Regions from separate parts of the Brevibacillus aydinogluensis genome, predicted to be linked through region 1. Evidence: riboswitches for the same ligand, from Rfam matches in the RefSeq annotation. Region 1 holds a riboswitch; each other region holds the start of a gene.
What was found. Region 1 has a riboswitch for cobalamin ahead of cobO (cob(I)yrinic acid a,c-diamide adenosyltransferase). Riboswitches for the same ligand answer to the same signal wherever they lie in the genome.
Positions count from the first base shown of each region.

Region 2: another riboswitch for cobalamin. It lies ahead of Q7F15_RS03205 (energy-coupling factor ABC transporter permease); the one in region 1 lies ahead of cobO (cob(I)yrinic acid a,c-diamide adenosyltransferase).
Region 3: another riboswitch for cobalamin. It lies ahead of Q7F15_RS04155 (ribonucleoside-diphosphate reductase subunit alpha); the one in region 1 lies ahead of cobO (cob(I)yrinic acid a,c-diamide adenosyltransferase).
Region 4: another riboswitch for cobalamin. It lies ahead of Q7F15_RS13050 (iron chelate uptake ABC transporter family permease subunit); the one in region 1 lies ahead of cobO (cob(I)yrinic acid a,c-diamide adenosyltransferase).

Region 1 is NZ_OY569118.1:3,198,819-3,201,012, forward strand. It holds gene cobD (threonine-phosphate decarboxylase CobD) at 1-545, opposite strand, end outside; gene cobO (cob(I)yrinic acid a,c-diamide adenosyltransferase) at 545-1,093, opposite strand; cobalamin riboswitch at 1,295-1,507, opposite strand; gene Q7F15_RS15660 (hypothetical protein) at 1,599-2,117, opposite strand.
Region 2 is NZ_OY569118.1:670,681-672,874, forward strand. It holds gene Q7F15_RS03200 (quinone-dependent dihydroorotate dehydrogenase) at 1-596, shown strand, start outside; cobalamin riboswitch at 689-880, shown strand; gene Q7F15_RS03205 (energy-coupling factor ABC transporter permease) at 1,031-1,792, shown strand; gene Q7F15_RS03210 (energy-coupling factor ABC transporter substrate-binding protein) at 1,793-2,080, shown strand; gene cbiQ (cobalt ECF transporter T component CbiQ) at 2,077-2,194, shown strand, end outside.
Region 3 is NZ_OY569118.1:859,315-861,508, reverse strand. It holds gene Q7F15_RS04160 (YisL family protein) at 194-547, opposite strand; cobalamin riboswitch at 745-944, shown strand; gene Q7F15_RS04155 (ribonucleoside-diphosphate reductase subunit alpha) at 1,136-2,194, shown strand, end outside.
Region 4 is NZ_OY569118.1:2,642,609-2,644,802, forward strand. It holds gene Q7F15_RS13040 (hypothetical protein) at 1-233, opposite strand, end outside; gene Q7F15_RS13045 (sigma-70 family RNA polymerase sigma factor) at 203-751, opposite strand; partial or broken gene Q7F15_RS13050 (iron chelate uptake ABC transporter family permease subunit) at 849-1,004, opposite strand; cobalamin riboswitch at 1,170-1,372, opposite strand; gene Q7F15_RS13055 (M24 family metallopeptidase) at 1,387-2,194, opposite strand, start outside.

The DNA.
Region 1 (2,194 bases):
GTGTCTGTCCTGTCGGTCCAGCCGGCCATCCGCAGCAGTTCTTCCGGTTCATACAAGAGGCCGGTCGGGTTATTGGGAGAACCGACAAAGACAAGGTCTGCCTGTTCAAACAGCCGGTACAGCTCCGCCTCGTCCGGCTTGAAGCCGCGATCTTCCCGCCCCGGGCAGGTCAGCACGCGGGCGCCGAACTGCCTGGAAAGTTGGGCATATTCGGAAAAACAAGGCGTGACGATGCCGACCGTCTGCGGCTTCAGTGCGAGGATCGCCAGGGCCATCGCCTCGGCCGCCCCGTTGGTCGGCAGAAGCCACGATGCCGGCAGGTTCAGCTTTGCCGCCAATGCGCTGCGAAACGACCGGTGCCCCGGATCGGGATAGTGAACCACCCGAGGCAGCACCTCCCGCAGTCCTTCCAGCACGCGGGCAGGCGGGCCCAGCGGGTTGATGTTGGCGCTGAAATCGACAAATTGCCCGACTTCCACACCGAAGCGCTCCGCCGCCGTAACCAGATCGCCGCCGTGACCGAACACCTCCAACACGGCGGTCATCAATACTCCACCCCCAGCACGGCGGGGATGCCTTCGTCATAGTAGTGCTTGACCGCTTTCATCTCCGTTACCAGATCGGCAATCGCGATGATTTCCGGCCGCGCGTCCCGTCCCGTAATCACCAGATGCACGTGGCTCGGCCTGTTTTTGATCGTGTCCACTACATCGTCCAGCGGCAGCACGTCCGCTACGGGAAAACGATCAATCGCCAGCGCGTTGTTCAATTCGTCGAGAATCACCATGTCGTATTCGCCGCCCAATACCTGCTCCTTGGCGTATCGCCACGCTTCCCGCAGAGCGGCGCGGTGCTCCTCGGGCGTTTTCGTCCAGGTAAAGCCGATGCCTTTTTGCACCATCTCGATGCCCAACCGGTCAAAGACGATTTTTTCCCCGTAGGTGCGTTCCGGCGACTTGATAAACTGTACCACCAACACACGCTTGCCGCGGCCGGTCGCCCGTACGGCCAGCCCCAGCGCCGCCGTTGTCTTCCCTTTTCCGTCCCCGGTGTACACCAGGACCAGTCCTCGCTTGTTGTCGGATTTGTTCATCGACCATTTCCTCCCCCTCTGGCCGGCCAACCAGGGACGCGATGCCAAACGGTCCGCCCCTTGTGCCAGCTCATCTACCGTTCACGGTGTCTTTTCAGATACAATAAAAAACGCTTTGCTTTCCTCGAAACCCAAAGGAAGCAAAGCGTCGACACGACGTCCACGACAATCCTCACCTTTTCCTTTGACCCGAAGGAAATCAGTGCTCACGCAAAACAGGCAGGTCTCCTGGCTTGAGGATCGCCGCTTTCCTTCTCCTTCCCACTCCCGCTGGAGCAGTGGATGGCTGTCGCCGCGAAGGAAAACTCCCCTCTTACAGTGGCGGGACCGCGTTGGATTTTCACCAAACTTCCCTTTAACTTCACCCGCCCGGAAGCGTCCGCGCAGGTGAAGACCTGTTTGCCGTATGCAGTTGTCGGTGCCGCACATGACCGGCACTTGTCTCCATCATAACAAAAGTGGCCGTGGATAGGAAGGAAAAAGCGAGCGGGCAATGGGCTGACTCTTAATCGACGGGCGCCATCGAGCCATCTGGATTCAAGATTTCTTCTGCTCTGGTTCCATTCACATTGGAGTAAACATGCAGATTGCGATTGGGGCCTTGAAGGTAAGCGATGGTGTACAGGTAGACTCGTTCATCTTTCCAGCCGATGAAGAAGGCGGCTCCTACTTTTCCGCTGCGAATCCCCTCTTGATCAATGACATGGTCGGGCACAGAGGACTGGTAATCCTCCTCGGTGAAAAAGCGGTACAGCCAGAATTCATCACAGCCGTTTTCGAGATCCCCCTGGTCATCCACGAGAACGTACCTGTCACCGAACAGTGCGGCGACTTCTTGTTTGGTTGAGCCGATTGTTACGTTGTCTTTTATCCTGGCAACGGTTTGCAGCACTTCTTCTTCACGGACCGTCTGTCTTTCGGGTGGGAGTACGAAGATTCTGTTAAATAAATCAAAGGGATAACAGGCGACCAGGATCGCGGCCATGACTGCGGGAATCAGATATAGGTACGTTTTTCCTTGCAAAATGGTTTGTCCCCCTTCGTTCTTTGAACAGCAGCGAAAACACGTCACGCTTGCATTTACCTTCTACCAATATTTAC
Region 2 (2,194 bases), 1.6 Mb from region 1:
ACCTGCTCTATTCGTACGGCCATTATTTTGTGATCAACGTCAGCTCGCCCAACACGCCCAACCTGCGCGACTTGCAGGAGGCCAACAGCCTGCGGTCCATTCTCCGCGAAGTAAAGGCCAAGGCGGCCGAACTGGAGATGCGCGGCGCCAAGGCGAAGCCGATCCTGGTGAAGGTATCGCCCGACATGGCGGACGAGCAGATGAGTGACGTGGTCAGGGCCGCGGTGGCTGAAGGGGCGGCCGGCATCATCGCCACCAACACCACACTGTCCCGTGATGGGGTGGAAAACCACCCGTACGCAGAAGAAGTGGGCGGCTTGAGCGGAAAGCCGCTGGAGGAGCGGTCCACCGCCTGGGTGAGAGAAATTTACCAGGAAGTGGGGGACAAGGTGCCGATCATCGGAGTGGGCGGCATCTTCACCGGTGACGACGCCTACCGCAAGATTCGCGCCGGCGCCAGCCTGGTGCAGGTGTACACGGGAATGATCTACCGCGGGCCGGGTATTGCGCGGCAGATTAACAAACGGCTGGTGCAGCTGTTGAAGAAGGACGGGTTTGCCCGCATCAGCGACGCGGTAGGCGTGGACGCACGATAGATAGCGCACCTCGGAGACGATTCTCCCCTCTTTTGCTTTCGCGGGGGCTCGTTTATAATGGACGCAAACGTCCAAGATGGAAAGGAAAAAAACCGAATACAACGGAGCTAGGTGCCCTTATGCGGATAAGGGGTAACAGGGAATCGGGTGAAAATCCCGAGCGGTCCCGCCACTGTAACCAGGGAATTCTCTTTTGACAGGCCACTCGCCGCTCGCCGGACGGGGAAGGCAAAAGAGCGTGATGATCTGGAAGCCAGGAGACCTACCTAGCTGCCGCACCCAACAGCCTTCGAGGAAAGGAGAGGTGAGCCCAGGCAGTACGACTGTTTTGTTTGAGGAAGTAGTCGTCTATTCACATTGCGCAAAGCTCATCCGGCCGGATGAGTTTTTTTCTTGGACGTTGGATGTCGAACCAGATAGGGAGAGGATGCTCGATGAGCCGTTCGCGTTCGTTGATGAGCGGAATGCTTGTGACGGGATTTGTCCTGTACTTTCTGCTGAATGAGCCGGAGACCGGACACGCCATGCACATCATGGAAGGCTTTTTGCCGGTGGAGTGGGCGCTGTTCTGGTGGGCCGCGTTTCTGCCCTTTTTCCTGCTGGGCCTGCGCTCCATCAAGCGGCGGGTCCAGGATAACCCCGAGTTGAAGCTGCTGCTGGGGGTGGCGGGGGCGTTTGCCTTTGTTCTGTCCGCATTGAAAATTCCGTCTGTGACCGGGAGCAGTTCCCACCCGACCGGGACCGGCCTGGGAGCCATCCTGTTCGGTCCGCTGGTCATGTCGGTGCTGGGCACCTTGGTGCTGCTGTTCCAGGCCCTGCTGCTCGCCCACGGCGGCTTGACCACGCTGGGGGCCAACGCGTTTTCCATGGCAGTGGTCGGGCCGTTTGTGGCCTACGGGGTGTATCGGCTGGTGCTGCGGGCCAACGGCGGCCAGCGGCTGGCAGTGTTTCTGGCGGCTGCCCTGGCCGACCTGACCACGTACGTGGTGACGTCACTGCAGCTGGCGCTGGCGTTTCCGGCAGCATCCGGTGGTGTCGCCGCCTCGTTCGCCAAATTTGCCGGCATCTTCGCGCTGACGCAGGTGCCGCTGGCCGTAAGCGAGGGACTGCTGACGGTGCTCGTCTGGAACTGGCTGCAGTCGTACAATGCAAAAGAACTGTCGCAACTGCCGCTGCTCAAACGGGAGGGGATGTAAGTGAAACGCTGGTCAAACTGGGTGCTGTTGCTGCTGGTGGCGTTGTTGGCCGTGCTGCCGCTGATATTGGTGAAAGATTCGGAGTTTGGCGGAGCGGACGGCGCGGCGGAAGAAGCGATCAAAGAAGTGGCCCCCGACTATGAGCCCTGGTTCCAGCCGCTTGTGGAGCCGCCGGGCGGCGAGACGGAAAGCCTGCTGTTTGCCGTGCAGGCCGCGCTGGGCGCCGGATTTATCGGATATGCAATCGGCCTGTACCGGGGTCGGTTGAACAACGGCAAAGAACAATGATCGACCAGTTGGATACGCTCGCCTACACCAACCGGCTGCGCCGCCTGTCCCCCGGCTGCAAGCTGCTGTTTGCCGTGGCGCTGATGTTGATCGTCCTGGTCAGCCATCCGCCCG
Region 3 (2,194 bases), 1.8 Mb from region 1:
ATATTGATTGATATATGTGGAGAAGTTCTCCATTCTATATCAGACCGTTCTGATTCGCGGCGCACTCCGCTTCCGCGAGCATCCGCCGCTCTTGGCGCCGCTTGTCTTAGCGAACAACAACAAAAAAAGCCTCCACCCGGAACCTTTTGATCCGAGTGAAAGCTTTTCGACGTGTGTGCAAAGCACCGGCCGCCTACACGATTACGCGGTACCCGATCAGGATGACAAGCACCATCAGCGCGAGCGCGCCAACGAAAAATCCGATGCTGGCTTCCTGGCGGCGTGCCCGTCCCAGCGCCATTTCCATCAGCCCGAAGACGACAATCCCCAGCAGTCCCTTCACATAGTACAGGACGTCTCCCGTGTGGAACTTAAACAACATCCAACCACCCGTCACGACCACGATCACCATCATCACGCGCAGAAACATGTGAACGATGTTGCCCACTTTTTCCTTGCCGAGACGGAAAAGGATGTACCCGACGATCAGCAGGATGAATGCCACTTCCCAACCGCCTACGTGGGCTTTAAGATACGCATAGCTCACCGTTTGCTCACTCCTTGCCCAGTGCAATCTCCATACTCGTCTCATTATAACAGATTGGCAAGGGAAAAGCAGGGCGCGCAATGCTTGGCGGTTTTGTGACAGCTAGTCACTTGACCGGACCCGCTTTTTTGGAAGCGGCCAGCCAAGATCAGTCTTCCCTCCCACAACATATTGTGTTATAGTACCTTCATACAACCATATATAGTACGCTTTGTGGTGCGCTTGACCAGGATTCCGGCAAGCGCTTAAAAGGGAAGACCGGTGCAAGTCCGGCGCGGTCCCGCCACTGTAAATGGGGAGCGACTCTGTCAGATGCCACTGTCGATCGCATCGACGGGAAGGTTCAGAGAAGCGATGATCCATGAGCCAGGAGACCTGCCACAAAGACAACACCGTTGGAACCACGAGGATGGGGAGGTGTGGAATCGGTCACCGGCGGCGTGCCGCTCTTTCTGGCGCACGTTCCGCTTTGACACAGGCATGTTTGTTTCCACATGGGCAACATCAGCATCCTCTACCCGACGGGAGAGGATGCTTTTTTCATGAACCGCAAAGGAGAGGGATAGATTGCAAACGGTTGTCTCTGGCATTGACCAACGTATTACATCGCTGATTGGCGACATTCTGGCCGATTTTCCCCGGCTGCGCGCAGATGCCGTCATCCAGTCGGCGGCCATCAGAGCCAAACACAAAACGCTCACGGAACAGGAAGCGGCAAAAATCGTTGCCATGTCGGCCGCCGAACTGATTTCCAAAGAGGAGCCGGAATGGACCTACGTCGCCGCCAGGGCGTACCTCGCTGCCCTGTATCACGAAGCGGCCCGCAGCCGGGCGTATTCCTTTAGTCCTGCGCGTCCCTACGGTTCGTTTTTGAACCTGTTGAAACAGCTGGTGGAAAAGGGCATTTACAAACAGGAACTGCTGACCGCCTACCGTCCGGAAGAGATTGCGGAGCTGGAACGGGAGATTGATCCGGAAAAGGACAAGCTGTTTACCTATTTGGGGATCGTGACTCTCGCCGAGCGGTATTTGGCGAGGGATTACACCGGCAGCCTGTATGAACTGCCCCAGGAGCGGTTTATGGTCATCGCCATGCACCTCATGCTGCAGGAACCCCGCGAAAAAAGACTCGCGCTGGTAAAGGAAGCCTACTGGGCGCTCAGCCATCAGTACATGACCGTGGCAACGCCCACCATGGCGAATGCCGGCAAAGCACGGGGCGGACAGCTCTCCAGCTGCTTTGTCGACACGGTCGACGACTCTCTGCAGGGCATCTACGATTCCAACACCGACGTCGCCCGGCTGTCCAAGATGGGCGGCGGCATCGGCGTGTACATGGGAAAAGTGCGGGCGCGCGGCTCTTCCATCCGCGGCTATGAAAACAAATCCAGCGGGGTCATCCCGTGGATTCGCCAGCTGAACAATACGGCGGTCAGCGTCGACCAGCTCGGAACGCGCAACGGCAGCGTTGCCGTGTATCTCGACGTGTGGCACAAGGACATCCTGGCGTTTCTCGATTTGAAAATGAACAACGGGGACGAACGCCTGCGGGCGCATGACATCTTTACGGGTGTGTGCATCCCTGATCTGTTCATGGAAGCGGTGGAAAACCGGGCCGAGTTTCACTTGTTTGATCCGCATGAAGTG
Region 4 (2,194 bases), 560 kb from region 1:
CCAGGGGCGGCCGGTTGCTTGGGCTGCAGCGCATCGGGCCACCACATCCACAGGGCCAGCAGCGTCACCGCAGCGGACGCCGACGCCAGAAGCGGTCCGCGCCTCTGCCGCTGCGACCGCTGTCTGATGTGCTTTCGCACGGCTTCTTCCATTCCGGGGGTAAACGTCACGTCCTTGCACACCGTTTCGTCGGCCCGCTCCTTCAGCTCTCGCAGCCATTTGTCCCGTTCCATTCCCATTCCTCCCTTGACTCCATCCGCTGTCTCAACTGCTGCCGGGCGCGGTGCAGCCGTGTCCGGACCGTTCCCTCCGTCACGCCAAGCACTTCGGCCGTTTCCGCGATGGACAGATCGGCGTAGTAGTGCAGCGCGATCACCTGGCGGTACAGCGGCGGCAGCTCCAGCACCAGGCGAACCAGCTCGTCCCGTTGCGCCCGCTCCATGACCTGCCGCTCCGCGGACACGTCGCTCTCCCGGCTGATCCAGGAACGAGGCAGCAGGTTGCGAAACGCCCAGGAGCGCAGGCACCCTTTGCACTCGTTCACGGCGATCCGGTAGAGCCAGGTGCGGATGCTGCTCTCGCCGCGAAAACGGGGCAGGTGACGGTACGCTTTCAAAAAGACGTCCTGCGTGATGTCTTCCGCCAGACTGCGGTCTTTCACCATCAAGGTGACCAGGCGAAGCACGCGCGTCCCGTATTCCCGCATGATCTGTTCCAGCACCGCTTCCACCGTCGGCTGCAGTTTTTCCACGCGGCGCGCCTCCCTTCGTGTGCATTCACCTGTTTAGATGCGGCCGGCCGACGAAATGTTACAACGTTTATGGCGAAAAACGGGTCCAGGGGAGCGGGAGTGCGCCAAACAGCATGACCGATGTCGCCCCGACCGACGCCCCCGAAGAGACGCCCAGGATGTCGGGATCAGCGAGGGAATTGCGGACAAGTGCCTGGATGGCCGCCCCGACTACGGAGAGGCCATCCCCGACGAAAGCACCAATACATACTCGCCTGCCTGTTGTAAACCTGGCTCACATGTTTACGCACAAACAAAAAAGCACCTCCCGTATTGGACGGAAGATGCCTGTCTGCATGCGGACACGACAAAAGAACAGACGCGGAGCGCCGTTTCTTTCTGTCCCCTGCTTTCCACACATCCCCATCCTCGTGGGTAAAAGCGTGATCGCTTCACGGCAGGTCTCCTGGCTTGGGTTCATCGCTCCCTGCACCTTCCCATCTCGCCAGACCGGCGAGACAGTGGCTGTCGCAGGGCGCTCCCGTTACAGTGGCGGGACCGCGTCGGACTTTCACCGAACTTCCCTTTTAAGCCCCCCGGGCGGACCTGCACCCGGACGGCACCGTGAAACACCATATTCGTTTTTCGTCTGAGCCTTACCTGATGACGGTCAGCTGTTTCGGGAACTGCGTCAATACATCGCAGCCGCTGTCGGTCACCAGCACGTCGTCCTCGATTCGCACGCCCCCCACGCCCGGGAGGTAGATCCCCGGTTCGATCGTGAAGACCATGCCGGGACGAAGCACGTCCTGGTTTTGTCCGTGAACCGACGGATATTCGTGGACGTCCATGCCCAATCCGTGCCCCAGACGGTGCATGAAATACGGACCATACCCTTTTTCCTCGATTACGCGGCGAGCCGTTTGGTCGAGGTGAGCCAGCGTGACACCCGGACGCACCTCAGCGATGGCCGCTTCGTTGGCCGCAAGCACCGTCTCGTAGATTTCCCGAAGCTGTGCACTGATCTCGCCGATCGCAAAGGTGCGGGTGATGTCGGACACGTAGCCGTCAGCCGCCACGCCCAGGTCAAACAACAGCAGGTCTCCCTCGCGCACCTGCCGGCTGCCCGGGGTTCCGTGCGGCAGCGCCGATTTTTCGCCGGCCAGCACCATCGTGTCAAACGACGGCCCGTCAGCCCCCAACCGCTTCATCTGGTATTCCAGTTCGGCGACGATCTCCATCTCGGTGACGCCCGGTTTCACTTTTTTCAGACTCTCGCTCAGTGCCTGTTCCACCAGCCGCACGGCGTGCCTGATGCGGGCCACTTCCTCCGCCGACTTGATCAACCGCATTTCGCGGAGCGGTTCCTCCACGTCGGCGTACCGCTTGGCCGACACGACCGCGCTCATCGCTTCAAAGCGCTCCACAGTCATGTGGCTCTTCTCGATGCCCAACCGCGTCACT